DNA from 4 places in the Soonwooa sp. T0.1_25 genome. Region 1 is predicted to be linked to each of the others. Evidence: riboswitches for the same ligand, from Rfam matches in the RefSeq annotation. Region 1 holds a riboswitch; each other region holds the start of a gene.
The links. Region 1 has a riboswitch for S-adenosylmethionine ahead of AC23MB_RS11125 (TonB-dependent receptor plug domain-containing protein). Riboswitches for the same ligand answer to the same signal wherever they lie in the genome.
Positions count from the first base shown of each region.

Region 2: another riboswitch for S-adenosylmethionine. It lies ahead of AC23MB_RS01750 (O-acetylhomoserine aminocarboxypropyltransferase/cysteine synthase family protein); the one in region 1 lies ahead of AC23MB_RS11125 (TonB-dependent receptor plug domain-containing protein).
Region 3: another riboswitch for S-adenosylmethionine. It lies ahead of AC23MB_RS01810 (alpha/beta fold hydrolase); the one in region 1 lies ahead of AC23MB_RS11125 (TonB-dependent receptor plug domain-containing protein).
Region 4: another riboswitch for S-adenosylmethionine. It lies ahead of AC23MB_RS08405 (Na+/H+ antiporter NhaC family protein); the one in region 1 lies ahead of AC23MB_RS11125 (TonB-dependent receptor plug domain-containing protein).

Region 1 is NZ_JBYFBZ010000009.1:9,377-13,561, forward strand. It holds gene AC23MB_RS11115 (metallophosphoesterase family protein) at 1-1,143, opposite strand, end outside; gene AC23MB_RS11120 (hypothetical protein) at 1,140-1,301, opposite strand; SAM riboswitch class I at 1,526-1,630, shown strand; gene AC23MB_RS11125 (TonB-dependent receptor plug domain-containing protein) at 1,740-4,185, shown strand, end outside.
Region 2 is NZ_JBYFBZ010000001.1:368,880-373,064, reverse strand. It holds gene AC23MB_RS01760 (TonB-dependent receptor domain-containing protein) at 1-193, shown strand, start outside; gene ctlX (citrulline utilization hydrolase CtlX) at 388-1,311, opposite strand; gene AC23MB_RS01750 (O-acetylhomoserine aminocarboxypropyltransferase/cysteine synthase family protein) at 1,396-2,682, opposite strand; SAM riboswitch class I at 2,821-2,921, opposite strand; gene AC23MB_RS01745 (dimethylarginine dimethylaminohydrolase family protein) at 2,987-3,901, opposite strand; gene AC23MB_RS01740 (DMT family transporter) at 4,161-4,185, shown strand, end outside.
Region 3 is NZ_JBYFBZ010000001.1:385,784-389,968, reverse strand. It holds gene AC23MB_RS01820 (MGH1-like glycoside hydrolase domain-containing protein) at 1-349, opposite strand, end outside; partial or broken gene AC23MB_RS01815 (glucose 1-dehydrogenase) at 559-1,365, opposite strand; SAM riboswitch class I at 1,639-1,743, shown strand; gene AC23MB_RS01810 (alpha/beta fold hydrolase) at 1,783-2,742, shown strand; gene AC23MB_RS01805 (ACT domain-containing protein) at 2,749-4,185, shown strand, end outside.
Region 4 is NZ_JBYFBZ010000005.1:31,955-36,139, forward strand. It holds gene dapA (4-hydroxy-tetrahydrodipicolinate synthase) at 1-85, shown strand, start outside; gene AC23MB_RS08400 (GNAT family N-acetyltransferase) at 120-614, shown strand; gene AC23MB_RS08405 (Na+/H+ antiporter NhaC family protein) at 590-1,906, opposite strand; SAM-I-IV-variant riboswitch at 1,937-2,029, opposite strand; gene recG (ATP-dependent DNA helicase RecG) at 2,068-4,155, opposite strand.

The sequences.
Region 1 (4,185 bases):
TTTCGACTTGAAATAATCGACGAAAAGAGGCTCTAAATCTTTTGTGATGTCAATTTCAGCGATTTCAGTCTTTTGATTTTCGATGTTTTTCACTTTTGGAATTAAATAAATTATACCGTCATGACTTTGAAAAATTCGTTTGCGATCTTCTGCTTTCAAAAAAGAATCAGATTCGATGGTCAATTCAATTAATGTATTGGGGTTTTGTGTCAACCAAGTGATTGTCTCATCAACATTATCGAAACTTTTTCTAACCAATTGCCGTCCAGATTTTAATTCAATTTTTTCAAAAGAAATGTTTTGGTTGGGTTTTGCATCAATAATGGAAACAAATTTGGTTTGGCCAGCCTCTGAAAAGCTATAACAAAGCGGTGAAGAACTGTAAACAACAGGTTTTTCTTCCGTTCCAATATTTCTAAAGCCGTGCAAATGTCCCAAGGCCGTATATTGAATTTGATTGGGAATTGAATCGGAATACACCATATCTGCATTTCCGATTTTGATTGGTTTTTCACCTTCAGGTTCTTCTAAAAGTGCAGTACCACGCTTATTCATATATAAATGCGTAGTCAAAATATTAACACCGTTTTCATCACAGAAGTCGTCGGTAATAGTTTTCCAATGTTCGGCTAAAGTTTCGTTCAAAGCTTTTTCTTTTTCTTCACCGAAATACTGTTTCAACCGAACTTCATTGGCGTAGGCCGTATGAATTAGTCGAATTGGATATGCGAACTGATTTAATTTTAATTCTAAAAATCCTTCTAGAGAATTTATAATTTTGAAATTTTCTACTTCAAATTCTTGAATTTTAGCTTGAGGATGTCCGATAAGAATAATGCCGCATTCGCGAGCCAAAGGATCTGGCGCATTAATCAAATTGGGAGAATCGTGATTTCCTGCAATGGCGATTACGGGACGTTTTCCGTTGTTTGACAGTCGTTTTAAAGTTTTATAAAAAAGTTCAACCGCCTCAACACTTGGATTGAAATTATCGAACAAATCGCCCGCAATAATTACCATGTTAACCTTGTGTTCATCAGCGATTTCGATGATTTCATTCATCACCGAAATTTGCTCCTCCAATCGTGAAAATCGGTCTAGGCGTTTTCCTAAATGCCAATCGGCAGTATGTAAAATTTTCATGATTCGCTATCTTGTTGTTGATTCTCCTTCTCAATAAAACTGGCTCTAATTTCTTTTAATCTAGCTTTTCGTTTTTCTTCGGATTCTTGAGTTTTCCTCTTCTTTTGGTCGATTTTTTTCTTGTGCGCTTTTCGGTTGGCATCCGTATTTCTGCTCATTTTTAAGCCTATTTAATGAAGCTAAGATAGTGAAGTTTAAAAGGAAAATAAAAAGGAAATCCGTAAAACTAAAGTTTTGTTTTTGTACTTCGTATGCCTTGAATAGTCTTTTAAATGTCAGATTTTCAATCTATTATATATGAAGTGATTTTTGTCACGTTAAAAAATTTTCGTCAAAAAATTTATTCTGCCTAAGTTTGTAGCATGATTGCGAATTGTTGTCATACTTATTAAGAAAGACGGAGGGATCTGACCCATTGATGTCTTAACAACCTGCCAAAATATGGTAAGGTGTTACATTCAGCCTTTGAAAAAAGGAAAAATAAGTTGAAATACGATATTTGTCGGGTATTTAGGATGCCTGTCTATAATAACTTCTTTCAGCTTTGGCTGGAAGAAGTTTTTTTTGCTCTAAACTTAAAAGTAAATTTTTAAAATATGAAATCTAAAATTAATTTTAATCGAGGAAAACAAGTCGTTGTTACGACAGCTGTTGTTTTCTTTTCAGGAGTTTATTCTATTCAAGCTCAAGAAGTTGCAAAACCCAAAGATACAACTTCTGCTAAGCATATTGAGGAAGTGGTGATTGTTGGCTCTAGAAGTGGAGGACGATCAAAAGCAGATAGTCCTGTTCCTGTCGATGTGTTTAACCTAAAAGGTTTGCAAGAGTCGTTGCCACAGACTAACATCAACCAAATTCTTAATTCGATTGCGCCGTCTTTTACATCGACTATTCAGACCAATGCTGATGGAACGGATCACTTGGATCCTGCGCAGTTACGCGGTTTGGGACCAGACCAAACTTTAGTTTTGATTAATGGAAAACGAAGACATACTTCCGCTTTAATCAATGTAAATGGGACGCCAGGAAGAGGAACTGTTGGGACAGACCTTAATGCAATTCCAGCTTTTGCGCTTAACAGAATCGAAGTTCTTCGCGATGGTGCATCAGCGCAATATGGATCGGACGCGATTGCAGGAGTGCTCAACTTGCAATTGAAACGTGATACTGGAAAATTGACTGGACAGTTTAATTATGGAGGTTATTTGACACCGACTGCTAACGATCACACGGGGAATTATGATGGACAACAATTTCAAGTGGACTTGAATTATGGCAACAAAATCGGCAGCAAAGGCGGTTTTTATAATTTAACTTGGTCTTCACAATTCCGTGAACCAACAAGAAGAGCAGGTACAGAAAGTGATCCTATCTACAATGCCTATAATGCTATCGAAAAAAGAGCTGCTGAAAATGGTGTGAACTTGGCGTCTTATTTTAGCAATATTGGACAATTGAAAGGTTCAGCTGGTGAACAAGATTTTGTGAATTTAATACATCAATATGCGCAAGATGTTAGCTATTTCGGTGGCGATTTGCAGTCGAAAATCCAGTCTGCTAATAGTATTTCTGCGTTGCAATCGGTTTTAAATCCGAGTTCTTTTACAAAAGATCAACTGAATTATTTTACCGATCAAGAGTTGGCATATCGCGGTTTAACAAGAAAAGATTTTAACATGCAAGTTGGACAGTCCAAACTTAATAGCCATCAAATATTTGCAAATGTTGAAGTACCAATAAGTGATGACTGGAAGGTCTACACTTTCGGTGGATATTCGACAAGAAATGGTTCTTCAGGAGGTTTTTTCAGACGTCCATCACAATCAAGAACTTTTACTGGATTGTATCTTGATGGTTACTTACCACAAATTAACACAAGCATCCAAGACGTGTCGTTCTCTGCCGGCGTCAGAGGGAAATTTGATGGTTGGAATATTGATCTTAGTAATACTTTCGGTCAAAATAGTTTTGATTATACCATTAAAAATACAAGCAATACCAGTTTGCGATTTGCGTCGCCGTCATCTTTTAAAGCTGGAGGTTTAGCATTTTTACAAAACACAGTTAATTTAGAATTTAATAAATCTTTTGATGTTTTCAAAGGTTTGAATCTTGCTTTTGGACTCGAGCAACGTCATGAAAATTTCAAAATAAATTCTGGTGAGGAGGCTTCTTACACGGCTTATGATGTTAACGGAAATCCTCAGACGCTGACTTCTGTTAATCCTACAGATTTCTTTGGAAATGCTTTGCCAGGCGGTTCTCAAGTTTTTGCTGGTTTTAGAAATGAAAATAAAACAGACAAAAGCAGAAACTCTTATGCAGCTTACGCTGACGCAGAATTTAATTTCACAGATTGGTTGTTAGTTGATGCTGCTTTGCGTTATGAGAATTATTCGGATTTTGGATCGACTTTTAACTATAAATTGGCGTCTAGAATAAAACTTACAGATCAGCTTAATTTCCGTTTTGCAGGATCGACAGGATTCCGTGCGCCGTCTATTCATCAGATTTATTACAACACAACTTCGACTTTGTTTGTCAATGGTGAGCTAAAAGAAGTTGGAACTTTTAGCAACGAATCTCAAATTGCAAAAGGTTTCGGGATTCCGAGTTTAAAACAGGAAACTTCAAAATCAGTGAGCGCAGGTTTTGCATACAAAATCCCGACACTTAATTTAAATATTACTGCGGACGCCTATTACATTAAAATTGATAACAGAATTGTATTGACAGATCAGTTCTCAAGACCGACGGACAAACAGATTGAAGCTAATCCGAACTTACAGGCTGTAAGAAATGAGTTGGACCGTGCAAGTGTAAATGCAGCTCAGTTTTTTGCAAATTCTATCGATACCGAAACCAAAGGTTTGGATGTTGTCGTGAGTCATAATTATAGAACAGGCGATTTCAAATTAAATAATGATTTCGCTATTAACCTTACCAAAACTCAGAAAGTTGGTGATATTCATGCTTCGGATTTGTTACGAAATGCAGGTTTAGAAAATGTTTATTTCTCTGAAAAATCTCGTATTTATTTGG
Region 2 (4,185 bases), on a different contig from region 1:
CAACGATGTGTTAAGAACCAATATTGTAAAAATTAAAGATGAACAAGCTGACGGAAATTTCAATTATCTGTCTAATAACTCTTTCCGAAGAGGCTTAACAGCGAGTGTTACATATAATTTCGGAAATCAAAAAGTTAAAAAAGTAAGAGACATCGACAGTGCTGCTGGCGATATCAAATCCAGAACACGTTAATCTAAATTATAATTAAACTTTTCAACAAAAAAACTTCAGCCTGTACTGAAGTTTTTTTTTATTAGGAGCTAATCCTGCTGTCCGCTATATCTTTAGCATTGTCGCTCGGACGGCTCCGCTACGCTCCGCCGCCTCACTCCAACGCCAAAGGATGTCGCTTCCATCAGGGCTAGGGAGTTTGTCATCCATAGAAACTAATCCTTCGGTAAGAAAACCTCAGCCAACATACAACGAGCGCTTCCGCCGCCATTGGTTTCAATGGTTTCAAGATCCGAATATATAATTTCGGAATACTTTTCAATTTGATTTATTTGACTATCAATCAAAGACTTATAAGCCGACTGACTCATCACAAGATAAGTTTTTCCTTCATCATTTCTAACTTGCAGCATATTACCAGCAAACTGTTGCATTTGCGCTTCGGTGATTTCAACAATTTCTTTTCCAGAATCTGCGAGGCTGTTCACCACATTTTGTCTTTCGTCCTCGTCATCAATACATTCTAAACAGATTACTGCAAAACGATCCGCAACGCACATCATCACATTAGTATGATAAATAGGAAGTCGCTCATTATCATAACTTTGGAACGAATGAAAAACAACTGGCGTATAATTGTATTTAGCACAAAACTCACGGAACAACTTTTCATCCAATCTTAAAGAAACAGAACCATAAGCAATTTTGTTATCATGATCGAAAATCATACTTCCGGTGCCTTCCAAGAATTTTTCATCTTGTTCGCTTCCGCTAAGATCATCTATTTTACTGATATTAAAACCTTTAGCTTTAACTTGATCTAAAATATCTTGACGACGTTCTACTCTTCTATTTGGAGCAAACATTGGATAAAGTACAACTGTTCCGTCTTCTGCAAAACTCACCCAATTATTCGGAAAAATAGAATCTGGCGTATGCGGCTCCAAAGTATCTTTAATAGTGATTACGTTAATACCTTTACTTCTAAGTTTTTCAACAAAAGCATTAAACTCCGCTAAAGCTTTCTCCTGAACTTCAGCACCTTTTTGCTCTACCTGAAAATAATTATTCTCCGCCGTTTGGGCATTATAACCGAAAGCTATCGGCTCAATCATCAAAACTGTATTCGTTGTCTGCATAATTTTTAGTTAAGTCACAAAAATAGCAAAGTTCCGCAGAATAACTACGGAACTTTTAAAATTATAATTTTGTTTTCAGAATCGTTAAAATGCTTGTTCAAAATCCGCAATAATATCGTCGATATGTTCAATACCAACACTTACTCGGATTTGTCCTGGCGTGATACCCGCTGCTTTTTGTTCGGCATCACTCAACTGCTCGTGCGTTGTTGATGATGGATTGATAACCAATGTTTTAGCATCACCTACGTTTGCAAGATGACTCGCCAATTTTAATGAATTAATAAATTGAACCGCAGAATCTTTTCCTCCTTTTATTTCAAAATTAAGAACACCTCCAAAACCTCGTTTTAGATATTTTTTTGCATTTTCCTTATCAGTGAAACTTTCAAGTCCTGGATAAATTACTTTTTCGACATTTGGATGATTTTCTAAAAACTCTGCTAACTTTTGTGCGTTAGAAACTGTTCTTTCTAAACGAAGTGATAAAGTTTCTAAACCTAACAACAACTGATGAGAATTAAACGGCGAAATCGCAGGACCAAAATCTCTAAGACCTTCTACTCTAGCTTTAATGATAAATGCAATATTCCCAAAATCTGAATTGACACCAAAAACATCTGTAAACACCAAATCATGATAACCAGCCGATGGTTGAGACAACAACGGGAATTTCCCATTTGCCCAATCAAACTTTCCAGAATCTACAATAACGCCGCCAACACTTGTACCATGACCGCCGATCCATTTGGTCGCCGACTCAACAATGATACTTGCTCCATGCTCAAATGGGTTAAACAAATATCCACCAGCTCCAAAAGTATTATCAACAATCAACGGAATTTTATGCTTTCCAGCGACAGCTGCAATGGCTTCGAAATCAGCTACATTCAGCGTCGGATTTCCGATGGTCTCGACATACAAAGCTTTGGTATTTTCATCAATTAAAGCTTCAAAATCTTCAGGATTGTCGTCTTTTGCAAAACGGGCTTCAATCCCAAATTTTGCAAAACTCACTTTGAATTGGTTATGACTTCCTCCATACAAATATGGTGATGTCACAAAATTATCACCATTTTGCAAAATATTAGTAATCGCAATAAACTGTGCTGCCTGTCCAGAAGAAACCGCCAAAGCGCCAACGCCTCCATACAAAGCTGCAATTCTTTTTTCGAAAACGTCAGTTGTGGGATTCATTAATCGGGTGTAGATATTTCCGAAAGCTTTGAGACCGAAAAGATCCGCAGCATGTTGCGCATCATTAAAAGTATAAGAAGTTGTTTGATAAAGAGGAACTGCGCGACTGTTTGTATCTCTGTCAACGGTTTGTCCTGCGTGCACTTGTAAAGTTTCGAATTTTAAATTGCTCATTTTGTATAAATTTTAAATCGTTAATCAACTAAAAACTTATCCAAGATGTCGAGCAATTGCCGGAAAAATAAAAACTCTTCCGACAAGTCGAAAGAGTTTTTTGAATATTTTTAATAATACTTTTCAAAAAGTGTCTCTGACTTATCTTTCCTCAAATCTTGAGGTTGAATGCGGCACCTTACATTTGCAGGTTGCCAAGATTTCATCGGGTCAATTCCCTCCATCTTTCTGGATAAGTGTAATTCTTATTTCAGAATTACAAAACAAAAGTATTAACTAATTTTTGAATCTGCAAGAAAAATTTTTATTCTCTCACCAAAGGCATAGTAGAACAACGCAACAAACCGCCCATTTTAGAGATTTCTCTGTACGGGATTTCTTCCACCGTAATTCCCCAAACATCACGAAGATGATTGTTCATTCTTGTAAAAGTTTTATCCGAAACAACCACTTCTGGCGAAATTGAAAATACATTAGGAACCATCTCAAACATCTCCTGATCATCAACATGGAAACAGTTTTCTTCTCCAAAAATATCAACAATTAATTGATAATCGCTTTCGTCTACAAAACCATCTTTGTAAATAATGCATTTATCCTTCCCAATCGGATTAAATGTACAATCCAAATGTAAAATTCCTTTATAAGGTTCGGTATCGTTTTTCTTTAATTCAAAATCGAGGATACGTTTTTTTGGAAAATATTCTTTTAGAATTTCGATGGCATATTCGTTAGTTCTAGCGGTTTTAAAACTTCTGTAATCCTGACTATAACAAGTCCCGATAAAAATGAAATCGTCCCAAACAATCACGTCTCCGCCTTCGATATGAGCAGTTTCTGGCAAATTAATGATATTCCGCCAAGCTACTTTTTCGAAAATTTTACGATAAGCTTCCTGCTCATCAGCGCGATCTTCGATAATGTTAGAAATAATCATTTTATCATCAATAACAAAAGCGACGTCACGTGCAAAAACTTGGTTATAATCTTCAATAACTTCTGGACGATAAACTTTGACATTGTGTTTTAGAAGCACCTCTTCGAAAGCCGTCATCTCCGAAACAATATCGACTTCTTTAGGATAAATATTCTTCAGAATAGAATTGTAGGATTTTGCATCATAACTTTCCTCCAATCTTGGTATGCCACCAATGGAATTTGGTTGCCCCAAAACAACAGATTTTAGTCTTCCAGTTTCGTTTTTAATATTAAGCTTCATAAAATTACTCGTCTGTCACAAATATAATGATTGCATAACATTTTCATAGTCGTCTACAGCAGCAATATCATCTATATAAAGCTTAAATAAAAAGAAAATATATCAGCAATAATCAATTTATGGGAAATTTTATCCAAAACCCTTAAAATCAATGGTTAAAACAAACCGTTTAATAAAATTATTGGTTAATTATAAAAAGCTGTACAATAGACTAAATGTAGACAGTTAGTCGTAGCTTTGCAGCGTTTTAACAACAAAAATGAAGACTCAAGGATATATTTTAG
Region 3 (4,185 bases), on a different contig from region 1:
TCATATAGCTGTGCGACGGCGTATTGTCAATATAGTAGAAAATCTCTTTAATATCTTCGCCGTGGTTACCTTCGTAATTGCTTAGCCCAAAGAAGCGTTCTTTGATCATTTTGTCATTTTTATTCCAAAACGAAAGCGCAAAACACAACATTTGCTTATCGTCAGAAATTCCCGCAATTCCTTCTTCCGCCCAACGATAAGTCCAACTTTCGGCGCGATCATGCGTTGTATAACCCCATGCATCGCCATTGCTACTATAATCTTCTCGCACATTTCCCCATTGGCGGTGGCTCACATACGGCCCCCACTTTTTCCAATTTGGATTATTGAGTTTATCTTGTTCTGTCATATAATTTTATTTCTGAAGCATTTCAGATTCATTTTTAGGAGCATCGAGATTATTGAATTCTTAGACATCAAATCCCGCTGTCACTACTCGCTATTATATTTTTAAAAAAAATAAAATGAGCTCAAACATACCGTTCCATCGGGGCTATATTTGAAGATTTGTCATTCTTTTGACTATTAAAAAGAACCAATCCAAAATACTGTTTTCCGTTATCCATTATCCGAAAAACTCTCTAACGTTGACATTCCACCATCGATGTAGATGCTTGCTCCCGTAATATAATCTGAAAAGTCGCTTGATAAAAATACTGCTAAATTTCCAATATCTTCTGCTTTTCCGATTCTATTATATGGTATCAAAGTCATCAATGCATTAAAAGAAGCTTCGTTATCCCAAGCCGATTTGTTAATAGGCGTTTGGATGGCTCCCGGACAAATATTGTTGATTCGGATTTTATCTTTTCCATATTCCTGAGCCAAAGTTTGCATCAATATTCGCAGGGCGCCTTTGCTTGAAGCATAATTGGCGTGTCCAGCCCAAGGAATATTTTCGTGGACACGGCTGATGTTTACGATTTTCCCTAACGAAATAGATTTATCATTCATCCCCCTTTTCAAAAACTCCCGAATCGCCTCGCGTGCGCACAGAAACTGACCAGTAAGATTAACATCAATTACCTTTTGCCATTGCGCTAAAGTCATATCAATAAATTTTGCGTCTTGTTGTAATCCAGCATTGTTTACAAGAATTTCAACTGTTCCGTATGTATCAATCGTCTTTTGAAAGATCGCCTAGACTTCAACTTCTTTATTTACATCACATTGACTTAGCATGCCTTGTTCGCCTTTAACAAAAATATCATCAAGAATGATTTGTGCAGCTTCTTTCGAGTGTTCCGAAGAATGATTAACAATGACAATGGCGCCAGAAGCCGCTAAACATTTTACAATTCCTTCTCCTATTCCACTGCTAGAACCAGTAACGATTGCAACTTGTCCATTTAATTTTATTTCCATTTTATGTTTTTTAGAATTCTTTTTTATCAAAAATCATACGAGAAAATTTAATTTCTTTAAAAAATTTGCCAGATTAAAATAATTTAATTTTCAATAGAAAAATCTTAGAAACTCTACAAACACTAACAATTGCTAGCCGATAATTTTAAACCATTATTGCTTTTAATATTACAAAAACTATAATTTATTCTAAATTTTTAAAAATTTAAGATTATTTTATCGAATTATCAAAATTTTCATACATTTGCATTACCGCTCTTTCACATATTGAAAATGTTATCCAGAAAGGTTGAGGGACTAGACCCTATGAAACCTTAGCAACCCTTTGCGAAAGCGAAGAAGGTGCTACGTTCTACCATGTATTTGGAGAGATAACAACTGAAGTTCTTTACTCAACCATTCTTAGAGGCATTTTCAATGAAAAAAAATATTAAAGCATTGAAAAAAGAACTTTTAACTACAGATATTAAGTACAAATCATTTTCAGGACAGAATTTTGACATCCCTTTAAGCTACGAAGTATTCGGAAAAGCCCATGGCACCGCACCTATTGTATTGGTTAACCACGCTTTGACAGGCAACTCTACAGTGTCTGGCAGCAAAGGTTGGTGGAAAAACATTATTGGTCCACAAAAAATAATTTCTACCAAAAAATATAGTATTATTAGTTTTAACATACCTGGTAACGGTTATAATGATTTCTTTATCGATAATTACGAAGATCTTACAACCAAAGATGTTGCGGCGATTTTTTTACAAGGTTTAGAAAATTTAGAAATAAAAACTTTACACAGCATTATTGGTGGCTCGTTAGGAGGTTCCATCGGTTGGGAAATGCTAGCCATCAACCCTAAAATCAGCGAAAAATTTATCCCAATTGCTTCGGATTACAAAACCCACGATTGGTTACATGCACAATGTTTGGTTCAAAAATATCTTTTAGACTCACCTGAAAAACCACTAGAAAAAGCAAGAGCACACGCCATGCTTTGCTACAGAACGCCAGAATCGCTTAATGAAAGATTTGAGGGTAAATTAACAAAAGAAAATACTAGGCGCGAGTCCGAAGATTGGTTAATCTACCACGGAAAAAGTCTCAACGAAAGATTTAGTTTAAAAGCTTACAAATTGATGAACCATCTTCTGATGACCGTTGATACTAACGAAAAAGTGTTATCCAAAATAAAAGCAAACATTAACCTCATTGCGATTAACACAGATTTGTTTTTTCCAGCTTCGGAAATCAAAAAATGTTACGAAAAAATTAAGACACATAAAGAAGATATTTTCTACGACGAAATTGTTTCTATCCACGGCCACGACGCATTTTTAATAGAGTATGAACAATTGCAAGAATTATTAAAACGTATTTATTAGAACAAAATGACAGACCAAAATCCAATTAGTATATACAGAAAGAAAGCTTTAGTCAACTTTGAAGGCAAAGACTTTCTTGGACAAATCGGCATCGACTCTCGAATCTTTACAACACTTAACAAAGGTGGCATCAGCGTTGGGGTTATTTCTCAACAAGCCATCGAAAATGGTGTTTCAGTTTTGGTTGATGAGAAAGATGCCGAGGACGCCGTGGCATTATTGAAGAAAGAATTCCAAAATGAAAAAGCAGCTGGCATAGTGAGTAATATTTACAGCATTGACAATCTTTGCGTTCTTGGATTTGTTTCGGAACAAAATGCTAAAATCATGTCGGAACTTCAACGCAACAAGATTTATCCTTTGTTGCTTAACCAAGTGTCATCGACTGGTAGAGTTAACATTGTTGTAACTGACAATCAAACCGAAATCACTCAAAATATTATTGAAACCGAACTTTTCGGAAAACCTAAAGTTGTTCACTTAGCTTTAATTGGTCACGGAAATGTTGGTTCAACACTTATCGAACAGATTTTAGATTCTGCCTACGATATTTTGAACAGAAAAAGAATTGATCTTAAAGTCGTTGCGATTTCTAATTCCAAAAAAATGGCTTTAAACAAATCTGGTTTTGGCAGCGATTGGAGACAAAAAATAAACTATTCGAACACTAAAAGTAATATCTCAGAACTTATCAGTTACACAAAAGAGCACAACTTAGAAAACCTAATTGTTGTGGACAATACCGCGAGTCCAGCTTTTGTAAAAAACTATACCAAATTTGTCGAAAACGGTTTTGATGTGGTTTCATCAAATAAAATCTTCAATACTTTACCTATTTCAGATTATCGAAATTTCAGAACGCAACTTGCAAAAAATAATAAAAAATATTTATACGAAACCAATGTTGGTGCAGGTTTACCATTAATTGATACGCTTAAATTACTGCATTTATCGGGAGAAGATATCACCAGAATAAAAGGGGTTTTCTCAGGAACATTAAGTTATGTCTTCAACCAATTTTCTGTTCGTAATGAGAAATTTTCAACCATCGTAAAAGAAGCAATGAACAAAGGTTTTACAGAGCCAGATCCGCGCGAAGACCTTTCTGGAAACGATGTTGCAAGAAAACTTTTGATCCTTGCTCGCGAATTAGATTTAATGAACGAATTCGAAGATATCAATATCAAAAACCTAGTTACAGAACCGCTTCTTCCAATTTCAAAAGACGAATTTTTGACACGAATAGATGAGTTGGACGAAACTTTCCAAAAGATAAAAGACGAACAAGAACCCTATCATGTTTTACGTTACGTTGGCGATTTGCATGGCGATTTAAGTCAAGACAAAGGCGAACTGGATGTAAAATTAATTTCCGTTCCTGCCAATTCTGCTTTGGGACAATTAAAAGGTTCCGATTCTATTTTTGAAATCTACACAGAAAGT
Region 4 (4,185 bases), on a different contig from region 1:
TATTAAAAATACTTTGAGATTACCCTTAACAAAAGCTTCGGAAGGTCTACAAGACAGGATCAAAGCTGAAATGAAAAATATATAATTAAGTGGGCTTTGGCCCATTTTTTATTTTAAATATGATTACAACTAAACCTGCAACGCAATTCGATATCGAGTTGATACAGAAGCTTGCCAGAATTTCTTGGGAAGACACTTACTCAAAGATTTTATCAAAAGAGCAGTTAGAATATATGCTCGATATGATGTATTCTGAACATGCAATTTTAGAACATTTTCAAAATCCTAATTATCATTATTTTTTAATATTTGATGATGAAACGCCTTTGGGATTTGTTGGTTTCGAACATCATTTAGAACCTAACACAACCAAGTTGCATCGCATTTATCTTGTGCCAGAAGCTAAAGGAAAAGGCGCTGGAAAATTTGGTCTTAATCTCGTTAAAAAACATACCCAATCCGTGGGAGATAATCGTATTATTTTAACAGTGAATAAAAATAATGTTGCGCGTCAATTTTACGAATCTCAAAACTACAAAGTCTACGGCGAAGCAGTTTTCGATATTGGAAGTGGTTATGTAATGGACGATTATTTAATGGAATTTAATTTATAAGTTTGATTTCTATTCAAGAAAATAAATACTAAAACGCAAATCAAAAGCAACCAAATATAATAAGATTGGCTAATAAGTTGGATGTAGTCAATCTTATTTTTTCCAAAGCTCACCAAGATTAATACCTGCGCACCGTACGGAATAATACCTTGGATAATACATGAGAAAATGTCCAATACCGAAGCCATTTTTCGAGGTTCAAACTCATAATGCTCGGAAATTGGTTTTGCAACTTTTCCCGTTATCAAAATCGCAATCGTATTATTTGCAATACAAGCATCAACAAGGCTTACCAAAACGCCCATTCCCAACATTGCAGAAAATCTCGATTTTATCGATTTTAAAATTTTATTTAAAAGAAATCGTATACCACCCGCATATTCGATAATTGCAGCTAAACCGCCTGTTAATAAGGATAAAAGGAATATCTCAGTCATGGAAGTAAAACCATTATAACTTTCCTTTGCAAAACTTAACAAGTCCATACTGTTATTTGATAGACCGATAATTCCTGACACGACAACACCAATTAATAAAACGAAAAAAACATCAACGCCTGCAAATGCCAAACCTATAACCAAAATGTACGGAATTAAAAGATAAAAACTGCCGCTTTGTCTAGATAAATCCTGTATTTGGGTAACTTCCGAATTATTAAAAAGTAGAATAAAAATCGTTATTAAAAATGCTGGCGCTGCAATCCAAAGATTAGTTCGGAATTTATCAGACATTTTACTTCCCAAAGATTGTGCAGCAGCAATTGTCGTGTCAGAAATCACCGAAAGATTATCTCCAAACATTGCGCCTGTCAATAGTGACGCTGCGATGAGGTTAACATCGGCGCCACTTTTTGTTGCCAATTCGATAGCGATGGGACCAAGTGCTACAATGCTACCAACCGAAGTACCGGACGCCAAAGATAAAAACGAAGCCAATATAAAAATACCAAGCGCAATATAATTAACAGGAATATATTCTAAACCTAAATTTACGATAGCATCAACGCTTCCCGACGCTTTAGAAACGGTAGAAAACGCGCCTGCCAAAAGATAAATAACGCACATAGTTAACACATTTTTATCACCCAAACCTTTCAGAAATTCGTCCATTTTTGTTTTAAATGGAAGTTTGATGATTAGAAAAGCAGTGATAATTCCTAGTGCCATGGCAATAGGAGAGGGCAAGGCATAAAAGTCATTAAGATAAATTCCTGCTCCTAAAAAACTTAGGACAAATACTAAAAAAGGAATCAAGCTGATAAAGCTTTCGCGAGGTTTATGTTCTGTTGTCATACGTCGTTATTTGGCGAAGTCAGCAGAAGATAGTTCAACATTTTTTCCAAAAATTGGCTTATCGTTTTAGCACCTTGCTTGTTTTGCAGGTTGCTACCTCTGCTGAGGTTCGTGATAAAAGTGTGACAAAAATAGGTGTAAAAACTTAAAGTACCAAATCGTTACGAAATCTTAGACCATTTGTTTTTGCCTTTATATTGTCTAATGTAGAAGTTTTTCATGCTTTGATGATTGGGATGGACAAGAAGTGCATCTTTCTCTAAAAGTTGTTCTACAGCGAGTTTCGCCAATTTTATAATTTGCGAATCCGTCATGAGGTTTAACTTTTTAAAGTCGACAACACCACTTTGTTGGGTTCCCAAAATATCGCCCGGACCACGAAGTTCCATGTCAACTTCGGAGATTTTGAAACCGTCGTTGGTTTCGCACATCGTTTTGATGCGTTTGCGACTTTCTGCAGAAAGTTTGTCAGACGTCATTAAGATACAATAACTCTGTTCGGCACCACGACCAACGCGTCCGCGAAGCTGATGAAGTTGAGAAAGTCCAAATCTTTCAGCGCTTTCAATCACCATAACTGACGCATTTGGGACATTAACGCCTACTTCGATAACAGTTGTTGCAACCATAATTTGTGCATTTCCCGAAGCAAAATATTGCATCGCTTGGTCTTTTTCGTCGGGTTTCATTCGTCCGTGAAGCATCGCAATATTGTAACTTTTGAAATGATTAAGTATGTGGTCAAAACCATCTTGTAAGTTTTTGTAGTCCAAAGTTTCGGATTCTTCGATTAATGGATAAACGAAATAAACTTGGCGACCTTTCTTTAATTCTTCGTGACAGAAATTATAAACATAAGCGCGGTCTTTCTCGCGACGATGCGCGGTAACGATTGGTTTTCGCCCAACTGGCATTTCGTCGATAACCGACACATCGAGGTCAGAATAAAAACTCATGGCCAAGGTTCTTGGTATTGGCGTTGCTGTCATCACCAAAATATGCGGTGGGATTTTATTCTTTGCCCAAAGCTTAGCACGCTGTGCCACGCCAAAGCGATGTTGCTCATCGATTATCACCAATCCTAAATTTTTGAATTGTACGATGTCTTCCAATACGGCGTGCGTCCCAATCAAAATGGAAAGTTCGCCAGATAATAATTCTTTGTGAATAATTTTTCGTTCGGAAGTTTTGGTAGATCCTGTCAGTAATTTGACGCTAACATTGGTGTCTTTTAATAAATCTTGAATAGAATTAAAATGTTGTTGCGCCAAAATTTCCGTTGGTGCCATCATACAACTTTGGAAGTTATTATCCATGGCAATTAACATGGTCAAAAGCGCAACCATCGTTTTGCCCGATCCAACATCGCCTTGCAACAAGCGATTCATTTGCGTGGACCGCTTCATGTCGGTTCGGATTTCTTTCAGAACGCGTTTTTGCGCGCCCGTCAAATCAAATGGTAAATTGTTATTGTAGAAATTATTAAAATAATCGCCAACAATAGGGAAAGGATTTCCGATAGATTTGGTGTGTTGATGTAGCTTTTTTAAACCAAAACCTAACTGAAAAAAGAAAGCTTCCTCGAATTTTATTCTACGGTCAGCTTCTTGTGCCAACTGTGGATTTTGCGGAAAATGTATATTGTAAAACGCATCTAATCTTCCCAAAAGTTTTAAGGCTTTTATTAAATTTTGAGGGAGATTTTCATCGATTAATTGTGGAAGATTTTTAAGAATTTCATAGATAACATTCTGAAACAACTTATTGTTAATGCCTCTTTTGGTGAGTTTTTCGCTGCTTGGATAGACCGGAAGTAATGTGCCCGAGATGGCTTTTGCTTCGTCTGTTTCTATTTCGGGATGTGGCATGGAAAAGCTATTGTTAAAAGCTTGTATTTTTCCAAAGATGAATAAGTCTTTATTGACTGGGATGCTTTCTTTCATCCATTTGCTGTATCGGAACCATACTAGATCTATTGTTCCTGTTTGGTCACGGAATTTTGCGCTTAGTCGTGTTCCTTTTTGTGAAACGACTTCTTGGATGTCTGTGATTTTTCCTCTTAACTGAATATCAAGTTCTAAACTTGGATTAAGTTCTGAAACGCTATAGATTTTTGATTTGTCGATATAACGAATAGGGTAGAAGTTGATGAAATCTTCCAAATTCTGAATGCCCAAAACATTTTTGATAAGTTTGGCGCGTTCTGGTCCGATACCTTTTATAAATTCTATGGGCGTGTCTAGATGCAAAGTTTTTACGAAAAATTAATTGGCAATTTA